DNA from 2 places in the Synechococcus sp. MEDNS5 genome. Region 1 is predicted to be linked to the other one. Evidence: predicted binding sites of a transcription regulator. Region 1 holds the regulator's gene; the other holds the start of a gene.
What was found. Region 1 encodes HrcA, which represses chaperone genes, less so after heat shock. Its sites were predicted from a motif close to TTAGCACTCNNNNNNNNNGAGTGCTAA; they were not measured.
Positions count from the first base shown of each region.

Region 2: groES (co-chaperone GroES) is a predicted target of HrcA. The motif match lies at 5,586-5,612, and genes of this name have one in related genera.

Region 1 covers NZ_CP047952.1:2,178,296-2,187,645, reverse strand. The annotation lists gene trpB (tryptophan synthase subunit beta) at 20-1,270, shown strand; gene SynMEDNS5_RS11790 (hypothetical protein) at 1,316-2,539, shown strand; gene SynMEDNS5_RS11785 (ABC transporter substrate-binding protein) at 2,563-3,744, opposite strand; gene hrcA (heat-inducible transcriptional repressor HrcA) at 3,787-4,779, opposite strand; gene SynMEDNS5_RS11775 (rhodanese-like domain-containing protein) at 4,841-5,191, opposite strand; gene SynMEDNS5_RS11770 (DUF3352 domain-containing protein) at 5,268-6,899, shown strand; gene SynMEDNS5_RS11765 (histidine phosphatase family protein) at 6,877-7,377, shown strand; gene SynMEDNS5_RS11760 (citrate synthase) at 7,403-8,593, shown strand; gene nuoH (NADH-quinone oxidoreductase subunit NuoH) at 8,618-9,350, shown strand, end outside.
Region 2 covers NZ_CP047952.1:1,890,001-1,899,350, forward strand. The annotation lists gene SynMEDNS5_RS10245 (hypothetical protein) at 1-206, shown strand, start outside; gene SynMEDNS5_RS10250 (ferredoxin-thioredoxin reductase variable chain) at 237-458, shown strand; gene pyrR (bifunctional pyr operon transcriptional regulator/uracil phosphoribosyltransferase PyrR) at 443-1,003, opposite strand; gene gpmI (2,3-bisphosphoglycerate-independent phosphoglycerate mutase) at 1,154-2,785, shown strand; gene secG (preprotein translocase subunit SecG) at 2,810-3,040, shown strand; gene SynMEDNS5_RS10270 (MscL family protein) at 3,042-3,395, opposite strand; gene groL (chaperonin GroEL) at 3,534-5,168, opposite strand; gene groES (co-chaperone GroES) at 5,222-5,533, opposite strand; gene atpD (F0F1 ATP synthase subunit beta) at 5,751-7,214, shown strand; gene atpC (ATP synthase F1 subunit epsilon) at 7,297-7,707, shown strand; gene SynMEDNS5_RS10295 (30S ribosomal protein PSRP-3) at 7,838-8,341, opposite strand; gene SynMEDNS5_RS10300 (TIGR01548 family HAD-type hydrolase) at 8,406-9,179, shown strand; gene SynMEDNS5_RS10305 (calcium:proton antiporter) at 9,222-9,350, shown strand, end outside.

The DNA.
Region 1 (9,350 bases):
GCGCGCGGTCCGTTTTTTCGTGACCAGCACCCTGCCTTCTAAACCCTCTGCCTCTGATCTCGCCGTTAGCTCGCGTCCGGCGGCAGCCGGACGTTTTGGGCGTTACGGCGGTCAGTACGTACCTGAAACACTGATGCCGGCACTGGCCGAGCTGGAAGTGGCGGCTGCTGAGGCCTGGAAGGATCCCGCGTTCACCGCGGAACTCAATCGGCTCCTAAAGAACTACGTCGGTCGGGCCACACCGCTGTACGAGGCGGAACGGCTCACAGAGCACTACCGCCGTGCCGACGGTGGCCCCCGCATCTGGCTGAAGCGGGAAGATCTCAATCACACCGGCGCCCATAAGATCAACAACGCGCTGGGTCAGGCCCTTCTGGCTCTGCGCATGGGCAAGAAGCGGGTGATCGCTGAAACCGGTGCTGGCCAGCACGGTGTGGCCACTGCCACGGTTTGTGCCCGCTTCGGTTTGGAGTGCGTGGTGTACATGGGCGCCGAAGACATGCGCCGTCAGTCCTTGAATGTGTTCCGCATGCGTCTGTTGGGCGCCACCGTGCACCCTGTCACCGCAGGAACGGCCACCCTCAAGGACGCCACCAGTGAGGCGATCCGTGACTGGGTCACCAATGTGGAGACCACGCATTACATCCTCGGGTCCGTGGCGGGTCCCCACCCCTACCCAATGCTGGTGCGTGACTTTCACGCGGTCATCGGCCAGGAAACCCGGCAGCAGTGCCGGGAGGCATTCGGACGGTTGCCTGATGTGCTGATGGCCTGCGTCGGCGGGGGATCGAATGCGATGGGACTGTTCCACCCCTTTGTTGAATGCACCGATGTGCGTCTGATTGGCGTGGAAGCCGCTGGTGACGGCGTCGCGACAGGACGCCATGCCGCCACCATCACTGAAGGACGGGTAGGCGTGCTGCACGGGGCGATGAGTCTCCTCTTGCAAGACCAGGACGGTCAGGTGCAGGAAGCCCATTCCATCAGTGCTGGTCTGGACTACCCAGGTGTCGGCCCTGAACACAGCTACCTGCGTGAAATCGGGCGAGCTGAATACGGTGCCGTCACTGACGCCGAGGCGCTGGAAGCCTTGCAGCTCGTGAGTCGTCTGGAAGGGATCATTCCCGCACTGGAAACGGCTCATGCCTTCGCCTGGCTGGAGACGCTTTGTCCCACGCTCTCTCCCGGAACTGAGTTGGTGATCAACTGCTCAGGCCGCGGCGACAAAGACGTCAATACCGTGGCGGAACGCCTCGGAGACGCCCTCTGATTCAGCCATGCCTTTTCTGAGCTTGGTCTCTGAAGGGGATTGCTTATGAAGCGCATCGTTAACCGCCTGCGCCTTCTTCTGCCGCGGCTCCCAGACCAACGTCAAAAACGTTGGAACGTTCTGTTGCTCATTGTGGTGGCGACCTCAATGATTTTGCTTGGTCGATTCCTGGGTTATGAATCGACCGACATTGTTCAATCAAGAGAGCTTCTGCGCCTCACAAGTACGCCGCATATTGTGAATGAAGCTTCGGGTGTGGCCTCTCGAGGTAAGCCGCTTCAGGGTCTTGAGGTGAAGCGGGATGCGGAGCTTCTGGAAAAAGCTCCTTACAAGGTATATGCGGGTATATATGTGACAAATAATTTTGACGTTGATCTTGAGATTCCCGCTTTTTCAAGCAAGGGCTATCTTTGGATGCAGTGGGATCAAGCTTTTCAAGACTACCTGTCTGGGCTAGAGCTGAGTATTGAGGAGGTCATTAGTTTCGAGAACGATATCAATCCCGAAACCACTGCGATTACACCTCTTCGCGAGTCGCGTGAGCTTGGGAAAGGGTTGTTTTCCCAGGGATTTGTTTATACAGGTCAGTTTTATATTGATGCTTTGGATTTGCGCCAGTTTCCGTTTAATTCGGTTAGTCTTCCCGTCGTTCTTGAGGCAGAAGATCCTTTTGGCGACTTGGTCTTCGAAAATTTTCGACTGATTCCTGATCTTCGCGATAGCGGTTTAGGGCTGTATTCGTCTCTCCCTGGGTGGCTCTCTAGAGGGTGGTCCATAGGTGAGTATCGTCATCATTTTTCCTCGGGCCTCGGTTTCAGTGCTGAAGATAATGAATTTAGTCAGCTTATTTTTGACTCCTCTTATCAGCGATCGAGTTGGTCGGCCTTCTGGACCTTGATTCAGCCGTTGATCGTTGTTATGGCATCGGTCGTTTTGATTACGCGTGTATTGACTGAATTCCGAATTGAAATTCCCGTCGCTGTGCTTTTGACGTTGATATTTTTACAGGAGGGCTATAAATCGAATCTGCCGGATCTTTCTTATCTTACGTTTATGGATTCTGTGTATGTGGTTGCGTATCTAACGTCGTTTATGAGTTTTGGCTTGGTGCTCTATCTCGAGGCCATCAAGCGTCGATCCTCTAGTGTGCAAGACCCTGATCTTCGTAGATTGTTGTTGCGTAGGGAGTTGTTTTTAGAACAGATCTGGCCTTCGCTCTCGCTTTCGATTTTGGTCGGAGTTTCGCTGATAACTTGGTTGTTGACTTAAGGAGTATCCGGATGGGCCCTAGCTTAGGGTTCCCAAGGGCCACTGCCAAGAAACACTAAATCCACATTCCGAGTGCCCTGGCCGTTTTGGATGGGTGATGTGCGTTTAAGTTCCTTGACCAGTGATGCTCTATTGAGCTGAGGGCCTAGATTTTTCAGTGCGTTGATGAGCCATTCAGTCGCAAGGAAACCCTCAAGGCTGACGAAATCAAAATCAGGCTGGTCGCTTTGTTTTTGTAACACTTTTTGGTACCGCTTCACATCGGGTTGGCGACGATCCCAAGGGAAAGGAACAACTTGTGTGACGCCGATTCCATAGGAAGCGCTCTGAGGAAGATCGTCGAACAGTGCTTTCGTCCCGATGAAAGAAATAGTCATCAACTGTGGATGGCTCCCCATGCGATGGAGTCTGGAGACGACGGCACTCATGGTTTGACTGGTGGAAATCACCACGAGCGCGTCTGGATCGCTCTGATAAAGACTGATTGCAGCTGCTCTGATGCGGGTAGAGTTCCTAGGCAGTGGCACACTGCTTGCTGGCTCGAGACCATGGCGTTGTAAGGCTGTTCTGAGACTTGTCAGGACATCTTTCCCGTAGGCGTCGTTCTGGTAGGCAATGGCGATGCGCACATATCCATCATTGATGAGATGGTTGATGATGCGATTCGCTTCTTGGGCGTAACTCGAGCGGTAGTGCACAAGATTGACCTGTTGTGGCTGTCGTAGCGCGCTGGCCCCTGTCATCGGCGCGATGATGGGAAGCCTGGCCTTGATCGCTTGGTTGAGAATGGCTTTGGTTGTGGGAGTACCCACATACCCGAAGAGACCCAGAACTTCTGGTTGCTTTGTGAACAGTGCCGTGTTGTCGATGGTCAAGTTGGGTTCATACTTGTCATCCAAGCGCCAGATTTTCACAGGACGTCCGTTGATTCCGCCAGCCTGATTAATCTCGCGAAGCGCGGCATCAATTCCCCTGCTGTAGCTCCTGCCCAGGTGCGCAGCAGGTCCTGTTAAAGGGAGTGACTGAGCGAAAACGTAAGGCTTTGGATTCTCGTTCTGCAGCAATTCAATATTTGATGTTGCGACCGCAATGTTTTTGTTTGGATTCACGTCTCCTTCCGGAGCGATCAAGGCTGATCGTTTGGCATGGAAGGTTGTCCCAGCCCAAAGACCCAAGGCCAGCATCGTGATTCCTGCAGACCACATCAGGACCTGACGGAAGTGGCATGGCTGCCTCGGGTGTGTCACTCAGCTCAGAAGATTGTTGAGGTGTTTCGCGACACATTGAACGGCTGCTCGTGCCGTGGCGTAAGCCATGCGCATCGGGCCCACCAGAGCAACTTGCCCGACAGAGCCTTCGCCGCTGCGGTAGCTCGATTGGATCACGGAACAGTCGCTCAAGGCGGTGTGAGGATGCTCCCCGCCGATCCAGACCCAGTGATCACGACAGGGCTCGCTGGGGATGAAGGCAGCTGGGTTGCAATCCATCAGATCCAGGAGGGGGCGCACTTTGGCGCTGTCGCTGAATTCAGGCTGTGCCACCAGTCTTGAAACGCCGTGAACGTGAGCGCTCTGCTCGTTTGGGCTGATGAAGGGATCCTTGTGTTCGATGGCTTCCCTCAGCGCCTGACCGCAGGTTTGCAGCTGCTGGGGTAAGGACTCCCAGCCGAGCTGTCCGGATTGACGCAGTTGGTCATCGGTCCAGCGTTCGAGGGCTGCCACCTGATGGGCACAGCCATAGGGCAAACGCAGATTGAGGTGATGGGTTTGGCTGGAATCAGCCACCAGCATTACCAAAAGCCTTTCGTCTGTACGGACCAGGCGGATCGCGTGAAGTCGCTGTTCTGTCGGTTGCGGCAGGGTGATCAGGCTCATCAGCCCCGTGAAATCGGTCAGACGCCGTGCCAGCTGCTGCAGCAGATCATCGAGTGCTGCCCAGCGCAAGCTCAGTTGGGTGAGCTCCTGCTCGAGATGGTGAACGGCGGCTCCAGGCTTCGGCAGCAAACAGTCCACGTAGTGGCGGTATCCCCTCGGACTGGGAATCCGACCGGCGGATGGATGGGGCTGAACCAGCAGCCCTTTTTGCTCAAGAGCTCCCATCGCCGAACGAACCGTGGCTGAGCTTGCCTGGAGCCCAAAACGCTGAACAAGGGTTTTGCTTCCCACCGGCTCGATCGTGTCCACGTAGTGATGGACCGTGGCCTGCAGCACTTCCTGTTGGCGTCGGGGCAGGAGCTCCACAGCAGTCAATGAGATGGTTTGATCGTACGGATGATTCCTTGGATTTGGAGCGCGACCGCGTTCAGTAGCGGGGTACGGAGGAATCCACAGCAAGGCTCCAGGCATCAATACCACCCTCCAGATTCCAGACCTCCTGCGATGGATTGCGTTCCAGCAGCCAACATCCGAAGTTCCAGCTGCGCACCCCTGCATGGCAAAGCACAACCACGACCCGAGAAGCCGGCAGCCGCTGGTCGATCGCATCCATCCACTGCTCCGCTTCGCTTAACGGCAAATGCTCCACTGGGTAAGGAAATGCAGCGATCGTCAGTTCTCTGTGCTCACGAACGTCGACCAGGGTCAACTCAGGTTCCCTCTCCAGCCAGGCCGCCAGCTCGACGGCTTTCAGGGGTTGAGGCGTGCGTTGGTTCATCGCATCAGTCTGGCTCTGGGCTGGCCATGCATCCTTGATGCATGAAGATGACTCTGATGTCCTTCACCGCTTGTCCATGAAGGGGCGTTCGTTCCTGCTCGCTCTTGTCACATCGGCCATGGTGCTCCTCACCCTTGCCCTTGGCGTGTGGTGGGCGATGGCCAGACAGAGTCCGCTACGGATCGTTGATCGCCCGCTGGAACTCAGTCGGGCGGCACGGTTCATGCCCCGCGATGCTGAACTCACCTTGAATTGGTTGGTGGATCCGTCTCGAATCCCGGCCTATGCCCGAGCTGTCGCTCCGGTGCGTCAGAGGCAGGCCGTGAATGAAAGCACCCGCCAGCTCCGTGATGGCGCGTTCGCCTTGGCAGGGCTGAATTTCAACGACGAGCTGGTGGACTGGATCGGCCCGCAGGTCAGTTTTGCTGTGCTGAATGACAGCAGCTCCAAAGCTGGCGATCAGGGCGGTTTGGGGTGGGTTCTGGCCCTCTCCAGTCAGGACGACGACGGAGCCAGACGTTTTCTGCAGCGTTTTTGGCAAACTCGCAGCCTGGCAGGGACTGACTTGCAGATCACCCGGTATCGGGGCATGGGCGTGATCAGTGGTCGGGGTGCCCTGTTGGGTCGTGATCCCCAGCCGATTGCCACGGCACTGATCGACGATGACCTGCTGCTCTTGGCGTCAGGTCGAGGGGTGTTGGAGCAGGCCCTGGATGTGTCGCAGCTCGAAAGTTTGCACCTTCAAGGTGACGAAGACCTTGCCAACGATTTGAAATCACTCGGTTCGGGTGTGGCGTTTCTTACGGCAAGTCCGGCCGCAATGAAGCGCTGGCTGGGTGTTCCGGCTGCGATCGCAGACCGTGGTGATCTCTCCGGTTTGGTGGCTGGCCTGGTCACCCATGGGACGGATCTTGACCTAAGTGCTTTGGTTCGCTTTCGCGATGAGGTGATTCCTGAGGCGGATGGACGTCCAGATGCTGAGGCACTTCTTGCCGGTGCAGGGGGGGATGCCCAGGCGCTAGCTCTGCTGTCAGCGCCCCAGGCATTGATCAATCCCGACAGCCGCAATCCCTTGGCGCAGTGGATTGCTCCAGTTCTGCAACGGACGTTGGACTCCGCCTCTGCGGAAGGAGCAGCGGCCGTTGTTGCTCTCGACTCCGGCCCACTGCTTCTCCAAAAGGGTGAGGCGGGTTGGCTTCTCGGGACCCGCGCGGATTCACCACCATCGGAGGCCGTGAGCAGCAAGCTTGAGCAGGATGGCCTCGTGGGATCCACGCTGGATGCCGATGGGCAATCGCTTGAGGTCTGGACCAGGCTGGTGCGTCAACGTCGCCATGGTGAGGAGTCGCTGACGGCGGATCTGGCCGTTGCTTTAGAACACGATTCTCGCTTGAACTGGTGGGGACAGACCCTTGAGGCACTGCGTCAGCGTCGAACTGGGGGCGATTCGACCGGTCTCAAGCAGCAACTTCAGGAGCTGCGCAGTCAGGCCAAGGCGCCGATCACGCAACAGCTCGCTCTTGCTGCCGATCCGAGTCGGGATGGGCTCGCCCAGTGGCGTCCATGGATTCTTCTCCAGGGCCTGGGAGGACGTTCACTGAGCCCTGCGGTGCAGAGTCTCACTCTGGTCGCAGCGCCAGATCAGACGTCGAGTCAGAGTGGGGAGGCGAGCAGCCTGCGCCTGCATGCCCGACTCCGTCTCGGTTGATCTTTTCTTGTTCCGTCATGGCATCGCTGCTGAACGGGAGCATGGGCAGGACCATCCAGATCGCCCCCTGACGGTGCTCGGAGAGCAGCGCACGCTTGCTGTGGCTTACCGCCTTAAGGCTCTTGGTTATCAAGCCGACCAGATGCTCTGCAGTCCTTACAGGCGGGCCGTGGAGACTGCCGACTTGGCCGTTCAGGTAGGTCTGGCTTCGGTGAAGAGGATCGAGACCACCCTGGCGCCTGGGGGTGATCCAAGGCCTTTAGTGAGATCCCTTCACGGTCGATGTCTCCTGGTCGGCCATGAACCCGATCTGAGCGGAATAGCCGCTGCACTCATCGGGGCTGCACCCGGGGGGCTGCGCTTGCGGAAAGCAGGCTTCTGCCATCTCTCCTGGGATGCCCTTCACATCGATCCCTTCGGACATGCAGAGCTCCAGGCTTTGCTTAAACCGCGACTCCTGCTCCCAAGCTCCGTTTAAGTTGCTTTTGAGTTGTGGGGAGACGGTGAGTCGGAGCGAGAGTGCTGAAATCCGTCATGAGCGCACCGGTCTGGTGTTCCGTCCTGGCTTGGAAGGGGTTCCTGCAACGCAGTCGTCAATCTGCGACATCGACGGGCAAAAGGGGCTGCTTTCCTATCGCGGTTATCCCGTTGATGTTCTCGCGTCTCACTGCAGTTTCTTGGAAACCACCTACTTGCTGATCTGGGGTGAATTGCCCAACCCGCAGCAGTTGAGGGATTTCGAGCAGGAAGTGCAGATGCACCGAAGGGTGAGCTTCCGCGTGCGCGACATGATGAAGTGTTTTCCATCGGATGGTCATCCGATGGATGCTCTGCAGTCCAGTGCGGCCTCGCTTGGCTTGTTTTATTCCCGGCGCGCCATCGATGACCCCCAATACATCTATGACGCCGTGGTGCGGTTGATCGCCAAGATCCCCACGATGGTCGCGGCCTTTCAGCTGATCCGCAAAGGACAGGATCCGATCCAACCTCGGGATGACCTGGCCTATTCGGCCAACTTCCTCTACATGCTCATGGAGCGTGAGCCTGACCCTCTGGCGTCGAGGATCTTTGACCGTTGCCTGATCCTGCATGCGGAACACAGCCTGAACGCCAGCACGTTCAGTGCGAGGGTGACGGCCAGCACGCTGACCGATCCCTATGCCGTGGTCGCTTCAGCTGTGGGAACCCTGGCTGGCCCTCTGCATGGAGGGGCCAATGAAGATGTGCTGGCCATGCTGGATGAGATCGGTACAGCAGACCGTGCAGCTGATTACCTTGACGCGGCCATGGCTAGCAAACGCAAAGTCATGGGTTTCGGCCATCGGGAGTATCGGGTTAAGGACCCCCGTGCCGTGATTCTTCAGGCGCTGGCCGAAGAGCTGTTTGCCCGCTTCGGCCACGACGAGATGTACGACGTGGCTCGTGCCCTCGAAGCGGCTGCCGAACGTCGCCTGGGTCCGAAAGGGATTTTCCCCAATGTGGACTTCTACTCCGGCTTGGTTTACCGCAAGCTCGGAATTCCAAGGGATCTGTTCACGCCTGTGTTTGCCATCGCCCGGGTGGCGGGATGGCTTGCCCACTGGCGGGAACAGCTCGGCGCCAACCGCATTTTCCGGCCCTCTCAGATCTATACGGGCTGTTCGATGCGTCAGTGGAGCCCGCTTGAAGACCGGCTTCCCTCCGCAAGCACCTAAGTTGCACTCATCAATCCTCAGTTCATGGTGACTTTCTTTGCCACCAATGCACCGGCTCTTGTCAGTCCCGGTCTGGATCTCGAACAGAGCTTCAGTCAGACCCTGGAGGGCTTTGGTCTCTCCGATCAAGCGGCCCGATTGATTTGGTTGCCGTTACCCATGCTGCTGGTGCTTGTGGCAGCAGTGGTTGGTGTGCTGGTCACGGTCTGGTTGGAACGCAAGATCTCTGCCGCTGTTCAGCAGCGCATCGGGCCCGAGTACGCCGGAGCCCTTGGCGTTCTTCAGCCCCTTGCTGATGGCCTCAAGCTTCTAGTGAAAGAAGACATCATCCCGGCCAGGGCTGATGGGCTTCTCTTCACGCTTGGCCCCGTGCTCGTTGTGGTGCCGGTGATCCTGTCCTGGTTGATCGTTCCCTTTGGACAGAACCTGCTGATCAGCAATGTGGGCGTTGGCATCTTTCTGTGGATCTCCCTCAGCAGCGTTCAGCCCATCGGACTGCTGATGAGTGGTTATGCATCCAATAACAAGTACTCCCTTCTGGGTGGACTCAGGGCTGCAGCCCAGTCGATCAGCTACGAAATCCCGCTCGCCCTTGCGGTGCTTGCGGTGGTGATGATGAGCAATTCTCTCAGCACTGTTGACATTGTCAGCCAGCAGACAGGAGCTGGAATTCTGAGCTGGAACATCTGGCGCCAACCGGTGGGTTTTCTGATCTTCTGGATCTGTGCCCTGGCTGAGTGTGAACGACTGCCCTTCG
Region 2 (9,350 bases), 290 kb from region 1:
AGAACCTTCGCGACCAGCAAAGCCACACCAGTCACGGTGATCTCCCTGATCACACCGTGGACACGGAGCAATTGAACAATGCCGTTGAACAGCGCATTGGCGAAGGCATGGATCCTTGGAGCGCTTTCGTTGCAGGGTGCTCGGATCTTGGTGGTGTCCTGGTGGAAGAGGGGCCTGAAAGCCTCTGCAAAGCGAAGGGGCCATGAGACAATTCGCCCCATTGGACTCGTGATTTCATGCAGCCTGGTGACAAGGTCGTCGTCGCCTCATCAGTGGTGGTCTACAACCATCCGGAACATCGAGGCACATCCTTCGATCTCCAGGGCAGTGAGGGAGAGGTGGTGACTGTGCTGACGGAGTGGAAAGGGCGCCCGATCAGCCCGACCCTTCCGGTGATCGTGGCCTTCGGTCGCTACAAGGCGCATTTCCGCAGTGATGAACTTCAGGCTTCGTCCTGAGTTCTGCGCAGAAACACCCCCTCTTCACCATCCACGTCCAGCAGACGCAGTTCGATGGTTTCACTGCGACGCGTTGGAACCATTCGCCCGCAGAAATCTGGCTGGATGGGCAGTTCTCGATGGCCTCGATCCACCATCACCAGCAGCAGAACTCTGCGGGGACGTCCCCAGGCCTGAATGGCTTCAAGGGCGGCCCTCACCGTACGACCGGTAAAAATCACATCGTCCACAAGCACCACGTCACGCCCCTCAACTCCCACCGGCAGGTCGGTGCCTTTCACCGGTCGCATCGCCACGCGCTCGAGATCGTCCCTGTGAAAGGTCGGATCAAGGGTTCCTCGGGCCACTGGGCGGCCGGCCTGCTCTTCCAGTGAGCGCGCCAGAACCGAGGCCAGCTGCACGCCACGCGTCGGGATTCCAAGCAGGACGAGATCATCAAGCCCGCCAACCCTCTCAAGCACTTGAGAAGCGAGGCGCATCAACGTTCTTCTCAGTTCATCGGACGAGAGAATCTCGACCCGTTCATCCTGGGCGCCCGATCCCATGGATTCAATGTCTGTGAGGCTGAGTGTATGTGTTTTGGGCGGCGAAGCGTCCGAGAAAGCTGACCATTCAGCTGCAGCGGATTCGCCTCAGGAGGGATGCGGAGGTAGCTTGTGATTCTGGAGAAGTCCTTAAGAAGGGAGAAACGCTGCGTGAACCCGGTTGATCGCGAGGATGGACATCCCAAGCAGAGGTCGTCGGTGGCGCCTGTGGTGCTGGCGATCCTGGATGGATGGGGTGATCGTGACGGCAGCGACTTCAACGCCATCCGATCCGCTGATACCCCGGTGATGGATGCCTTGAGGCATGCCTATCCGAACACCTTGATCCACGCCAGCGGCTCCCACGTGGGACTCCCAGACGGGCAAATGGGGAATTCAGAGGTCGGCCATCTGACCATCGGCGCAGGACGCATCATTCGCCAGGAATTGGTTCGTATTGGAGACACTGTGCGCGGGAATCAGCTCCCCGGGGTGTCGACGCTCAGCAGGCTGGCTGCGCGTCTACGTGAGAGCGGCCGGACCCTGCACCTCCTTGGGCTCTGCTCCGATGGCGGGGTGCACAGCCACGTTGATCACCTCTGTGGACTTCTGCACTGGGCCGCAGCGGAAGGCATCCAGACCGTGGCCATTCACGCGATCACCGATGGGAGGGACACACCCACCCAGAGTGCACCGCGCTTCGTCCACACGATCGAAGAAGCCATCCGCTCCAGCGGTGTGGGTGAGATCGCCAGCCTGTGCGGCCGCTACTGGGCCATGGACCGCGACCAGCGCTGGGAACGAACCTCACGCGCCTACGCCCTGCTCACAGACCCTGCGTATCCCTGCGGCAGCAGCACCCCCACCGCGGTTCTCGAAGCCAGTTACGCCGCTGGAACCACCGATGAATTTCTAGAGCCCACCCGGCTGAGCAGCAGCCACCTCCAAGACGGTGATGCCCTGCTCGTTTTCAATTTCCGTCCGGACCGCGCACGCCAGATCATCCAGAGTCTCACCCTTGATGGTTTCGAGGGATTTCCGCGTCCGCACCATCCGAAACTGGATGTCGTGACCTTTACGCAGTACGAGAGCGGACTGCCCGTGGAGGTCGCCTTCCCCCCCGAATCCCTCGACGACCTCCTCGGCCAGGTGGTGGCTGCCGAGGGACTGAAGCAGTACCGCACGGCGGAAACCGAGAAATACCCCCACGTGACCTATTTCATGAATGGCGGTATAGAGCAGCCCCTCGCGGGAGAAGACCGACATCTGGTTCCATCTCCCCGTGTTGCCACCTATGACCAAGCCCCAGCCATGGCGGCGGACACCCTCACGGACAGCTGCATCGCCGCCATCGAAAAGGGGATCTATTCCCTGGTGGTGATTAATTACGCCAATCCCGACATGGTGGGCCACACGGGAGTCATGGAGGCAGCCACCGAAGCGATCCAGAAGGTGGACCACTGCATCGGTCGCCTGCTCGATGCGGTGGGACGCATGGGCGGCACCTTGATGATCACCGCAGACCACGGCAACGCTGAGTGCATGCGCGGTGAGGACGGAGAGGCCTGGACAGCGCACACCACCAATCCAGTGCCGGTGATTCTTGTGGAGGGTGAAAAGCGCAAGATGGTTGGCATGGGCAATGCCCTGCGCTTGCGCGATGAAGGGGGGCTTGCAGACATCGCCCCAACCTTGCTGCAGCTGCTTGGCCTCGAGAAACCTGCCGCCATGACTGGTCACAGCTTGATCGAAGCGATTGACACGGCAGCCCCGTCCAGCGCCAGATTGCCCCAGCCTGTTTGACCCGGCCCGCCATAGGATCAGCTGATGATTACAACCGTTCTTTCCTGGATCTGGATCGGCAGCGGCCTTCTGCTGATTCTGTTTGTCCTTCTCCACAGCCCCAAGGGCGACGGCATGGGAGGACTGGCCGCCAGTGGCAGTTCAACGTTCACCAGCTCAAGTAGCGCTGAGGCAACACTGAACCGCATCACCTGGACCACGTTGGCGGTCTTTCTCACCCTCGCGATCATCCTCAGCGCTGGCTGGCTGAAGTAAGTCAGTCCCCGTCGTTGTCCTGCATCGGCTTAACCGAGTGTTTGATCGTCTTCACGCCACTCTCAAGGGTGCGTTGTGATCGGTTGATGGCTTTGATGATGAAGAACAGTGCCCAACCAACAATCAGGGAGTTGAGCATGACATCGAGAATCTTCCCGATCGCCAAGTTTCCTCCGTAATAAGGAATCACGAGGTTTTGCCAGTCCCCTCCACGCACCAGAGGGTTGAGGAGAGGCATCAACAGATCCTTGCTGATGGCATCCACAATCTGTTGGAACTGCGTGCCAACCACCACAGCGATGGCCAGATTGAGGGCATTGCCTTTTTGAAAGAAGAACTCAGTGAATTCGCGCAACCAACGACGCAGAATCATTACAAGCCAACAGCTGTCTGCCATTAAAGCTTGCAGGTATCCACAAAAAGACCCCCGCCGAAGCAGGGGTCTTGAGATTGACCAGAGTCGATTGCGATCGACGCAACTGATGCGTGCTGATCAGTAGTCGAAATCGCCGCCGCCCATGCCGCCGCCAGCAGGTGCTGCTTCCTTCTTCTCGGGAAGATCCGCCACGATGCACTCGGTGGTGAGCACCATGCCAGCAATGGATGCCGCGTTTTGCAGACCGGAACGGGTCACTTTGGCGGGATCGACGATGCCAGCAGCGAGCATGTCGACGTACTCACCATTGGCAGCGTTGTAGCCCTCGTTGAAGGACTTGGCCTTCACGTTTTCGGCAACAACAGCACCATTGACACCGGCGTTCTCAGCGATGCGCATCAGTGGAGCGGTCAGAGCCGCAGCCACGATGTTGGCACCGATCAGTTCCTCTCCGGTGAGCGTGGACGAAGCCCACTGCTCAAGGGTGGGGGCCAGATGAGCCAGGGTGGTGCCGCCGCCAGGAACGATGCCCTCTTCAACAGCAGCCTTGGTGGCATTGATGGCGTCCTCGAGGCGAAGCTTCTTGTCCTTCATCTCGGTTTCGGTGGCTGCACCCACCTTCACCACAGCGACACCGCCAGCAAGCTTGGCCAAACGCTCCTGCAGCTTCTCCTTGTCGTAGGTGGACTCGGTTTCGTCCATCTGCTTCTTGATCTGCTCGCAGCGCGCCTGCACAGCCACTTCATTGCCCTCGGCAACGATCGTGGTGGTGTCCTTGTTGATCGTCACGCGGCGGGCAGTGCCCAGCATTTCGATCTTGGCATTTTCGAGCTTGAGACCGGCGTCCTCAGTGATCAGCTGTCCGTTGGTCAGTACAGCCATGTCTTCGAGCATGGCTTTACGGCGGTCACCGAAGCCAGGAGCCTTGACAGCCGCCACGTTCAGCACACCACGAAGACGGTTCACCACCAGGGTGGCCAGAGCTTCCTTCTCGATGTCCTCAGCGATGATCAGCAGAGGCTTGCCGGTGCGGGCAATCTGTTCCAGCACGGGAACGAGATCCTGCACCAGACCGATCTTTTTATCGGTGAGCAGGATGTAGGGCTCATCCAGCACCGCTTCCATGCGCTCGGTGTCGGTGGCGAAGTAAGGGGAGATGTAGCCCTTGTCGAAACGCATGCCTTCGGTGACCTCCAGTTCGGTGGTCATCGACTTGCCTTCCTCGAGGGAAATCACGCCTTCCTTACCGACCTTGTCCATGGCGTCGGCGATCATCCGACCCACTTCCTCATCGTTGCCAGCGGAGATGGTGCCCACCTGAGCGATGGCGTTGCTGTCGCTGATCGGGTTGGCCTTGTTCTTGATCTCGGCAACGAGGAAATCGGAAGCCTTATCAATGCCTTTCTTGAGCGTGATGGCATTGGCGCCGGCAGCCACGTTGCGCAGACCCGCCTTCACCATGGCGTGAGCCAGGACAGTGGCGGTGGTGGTGCCGTCACCAGCGGCATCGTTGGTTTTGGAGGCGGCCTGACGGATCAGGGCAACACCAGTGTTCTCGATGTGATCCTCGAGCTCGATCTCTTTAGCGATGGTGACGCCGTCATTGATGATCTGAGGAGCGCCGAACTTCTTTTCCAGCACCACGTTGCGACCCTTGGGGCCGAGGGTGACGGCAACAGATTCAGCAAGGATGTCGATGCCTTTCTCGAGAGCGCGGCGGGCGTTCTCGTTGTAAATGATGCGCTTAGCCATGGGAGGCGATGTTCAGAAGAGATGGAGTGATGTTCAGCCGAAGCGGTGCTGTCTCAGTTGACGACAGCGAGGATGTCCTTCTCGGACAGAAGCACGTACTCGTCACTGCCGAGTTTGATGTCGGTTCCGGCGTACTTGCTGTAGAGAACCTTGTCGCCGACTCCGACTTCTGGAGCCTGACGGGAGCCGTCTTCGTTGGGCTTGCCGGGGCCGACCTGAACCACCTCACCCACCTGGGGCTTTTCCTTGGCGGTGTCGGGGAGAAGGATGCCGCCAGCGGTCTTTTCCTCGGATTCGGAGACCTTGACGAAGACGCGATCGCCGAGGGGCTTGACGGTGGAGACGCTGAGAGAAACAGCTGCCATGGGGGACTTGCGGGAGCAGGGACAGGGCGCCGAAGCGCGAAAGCGACCCGAGCTGGCACTCAAGGTCACTGATTGCCAACCTATGCGTGCTCACCACCCTCAGACCATGAATTGAGCGTGCGGGTGACCGAACCCTTTGGTGGCGCTCACGGCGGTGGTATCGTTGCGCCGCTCGAGAAGGGTGCGCTTGTCGCGTCCCTCACACACCTCCTTTCCTATGGCCGCTGCTGCTCCCGCCTCCGCCGGTACCAAGGGCGTTGTTCGCCAAGTTATTGGCCCGGTTCTGGACGTGGAATTCCCCGCCGGCAAGCTGCCCAAGATTCTCAACGCACTTCGGATCGAGGGAACCAACACGGCTGGTCAGCCTGTCGCCCTCACCGCAGAAGTTCAGCAGCTGCTGGGTGACCATCGCGTTCGTGCCGTCGCGATGAGCGGCACTGACGGCCTGGTTCGCGGTATGGAAGCGCTCGATACAGGCGCTCCGATCAGTGTGCCTGTGGGTGAAGCCACCCTCGGCCGCATCTTCAATGTTCTGGGCGAACCTGTTGACGAACAGGGCCCTGTGAACGCCTCTGCAACGGCACCGATCCACCGTTCAGCCCCCAAGCTCACTGAGCTGGAAACCAAGCCGAAGGTTTTCGAAACCGGCATCAAGGTGATCGACCTCCTTGCTCCTTATCGCCAGGGGGGCAAGGTCGGCCTGTTCGGCGGTGCCGGCGTGGGTAAGACCGTTCTGATTCAGGAACTCATCAACAACATCGCCAAAGAGCACGGCGGTGTGTCCGTGTTTGGCGGTGTGGGTGAGCGCACCCGCGAGGGCAACGATCTTTACGAGGAATTCAAGGATTCCGGTGTGATCAATGCTGAAGACCTGTCCAAGTCGAAAGTGGCTCTCTGCTACGGCCAGATGAACGAGCCCCCCGGTGCACGGATGCGCGTCGGCCTCTCTGCACTGACGATGGCTGAGCACTTCCGCGATGTGAACAAGCAGGACGTGCTGCTGTTTGTAGACAACATCTTCCGCTTCGTTCAAGCCGGATCTGAAGTGTCCGCACTGTTGGGCCGCATGCCGTCAGCTGTGGGTTACCAGCCCACCCTTGGCACCGACGTGGGTGAACTTCAAGAGCGCATCACGTCCACGCTCGAGGGCTCCATTACCTCGATTCAAGCGGTCTATGTTCCCGCTGACGACCTGACCGACCCGGCGCCTGCCACCACCTTTGCTCACCTAGATGCCACCACCGTGTTGAGTCGCGGCCTGGCCTCCAAAGGCATCTACCCCGCTGTGGATCCTCTCGATTCCACCAGCACCATGCTTCAGCCCGCAGTCGTGGGTGAAGAGCACTACAAGACGGCTCGTTCCGTGCAGTCCACACTGCAGCGTTACAAGGAGCTTCAGGACATCATTGCCATCCTGGGTCTCGACGAGCTCTCCGAAGATGACCGCCGCATCGTGGATCGTGCGCGCAAGATTGAGAAATTCCTCTCCCAGCCATTCTTCGTGGCTGAGATCTTCACCGGCATGCCTGGTGTCTACGTGAAGCTGGAGGAAACCATTTCCGGTTTCAACCAGATCCTCGCTGGTGAGCTCGACCACCTCCCTGAACAGGCCTTCTACCTCGTCGGCAATATCGACCAGGTCAAGGCCAAGGCCGAGAAGATCGCGGCAGAAGCCAAGTGACGCTTCCGGGGACCACCATCCACGGTCGGTCCCCCCAACCACGATTCAGCTCCAACGCTCCGACCCCAAGTCTTCCCTTTCCATGTCCCTCACCCTCCGCGTGCTGGCACCCGACCAGAGTGTGTTCGACGGTTCAGCTGACGAGGTGATTCTTCCAAGTACCACTGGTCAGCTTGGAATCCTCCCCGGCCATGTGTCCTTGCTCGCAGCACTGGATGTTGGTGTTTTGCGAGTACGCGCCGAAGGCGGTTGGAAGTCCATCGCCCTCATGGGTGGCTTCGCGGAAGTGGATGCCGATGACGTCACCGTTCTGGTGAATTCTGCTGAGCTCGGCAGTTCCATTGATGCCTCAAGTGCCGAATCGGACTTGAAAGCTGCAAGAAACGAAGTCTCCAAAATGGAGGGGCAGCCTGCTTCAGTCGACAAAGTCAAAGCCCAGCAATCCCTTGACCGTGCTCGCGCTCGCGTACAGGCAGCAAAAAACCAGGATTAACGGTTTCAACCATTTGAATTCTTAACAAAGCCGGGGTCAAAAAGATCCCGGCTTTTTTTGTCTGAACCGCTGGGCAAAAAAAACGACCTGCAGTTGCAGGTCGTACTGAGAACACGAATGAGCGCTGGCTTCAGGCGGTACCGCAGAAGGTGACGTCAGGGAACTTGGCTTTGGCATCTTCCAGGCTTTTGCCCTTGCCCTCTTCCTGCCAATAATTGATCACTTCTGTGGCTTTATTGAGCACTTCGACACGTTCGTTGTCGGTAATCCAGGACTTCCCTTCCAACTCACCTTTGAGCGTTTCCCAAGCATCCTCACGAGGCCAGAAGAAATAAGCAGTCAGAGGGCTGGGACCGCCACCCACGATCTGATCCACGGCCAGAGCCACGTTGTCGGGCAGCCAAAGAATCTTGAGAAGAAAGCGTCCTTCATCCGCTTTCGGTGTGTAACCAGAAGGAACACCGTCGGCATCGATGGTGGCAGAGGCCAGTGCAGCGCTGCCGCCGCGCATCACAGGGCGGCCTTCCTTCGGCTCCTGCTGCTGATCGGCGTCAGTTGTTTGCGGTGCCTGATCAACTGCTGCTGCCTCAGTGGCGACCTCCTGGTCGACGGCAGCGCCTTCGGAAACCGTCATGGTGTCAGCGCTCAAGGATTAAGGACAAACAACTAACCTAACAGCCGCCTTCACCCCGCCTCACCTGAGCCTCTCCAGCGATCCTCGCCAACTCCTGCTGTTCGATATTGACGGCGTCATTCGGGATGTAGCCGGAAGCTACCGCCGTGCCCTGCAAGCAACGGTTGAGCACTACAGCGGCTGGCGACCAAGCCCTGCGCAGATCGATGCTCTCAAGGGAGAGGGGCGATGGAACAACGATTGGGATGCCAGCCTCGAACTGCTGAAACGGCATGGTTCACCCTTGCCGGAACGCCAGGCCCTGATCGATCGCTTCAGCGACTTTTATTTCGGTGGCGATCCTGGGGCTTCACCCGAAAGCTGGAGCGGTTACATCGGCGATGAGCCGCTGCTTGTGAATGCCTCCCTTTTTGAGACCATTCACACCCTCGGATGGACCTGGGGGTTCGTCAGCGGAGCCGAACCCCCCTCCGCCCGCTACGTGCTTGAGCAGCGCCTGAGACTCAAAGCGCCGCCTCTGATCGCCATGGGAGATGCTCCCGACAAACCGGACCCCACCGGACTGCTGCAGCTGAGTGAGGCCCTTCTCACCAGCAGCGAAGCAACCACCGTTGCCTATCTCGGCGACACCGTGGCAGACGTTCAAACCGTCATCCGTGCCAGGGCGGAGCAACCGGGACGAACCTGGATCAGCCTGGCAGTCGCCCCTCCTCACCTTCACCCTCACCCAGCTGAGCGCCGTGCCTATGAACAGCGGTTGAAGGATGCCGGTGCTGACCACATCTTGATCAGCACCATGGCCGTGACTGAATGGCTGCAATCCTCTGCACAGCCATGAAGGGACTGCCAACGTGTGCCCTGTGAGCACCCCCAGGCGTCCATGAGCAGCCGACCGGCGTTGTCCTCCTCGATCATGGAGATCCGCAACGAACTGTCGACCCTCGGCCTGGGAGGCGGGGTTTTGGCCCTGCTCAGTTTCAGCGGACTTCTGGAGTGGCTGCTGGCCAGC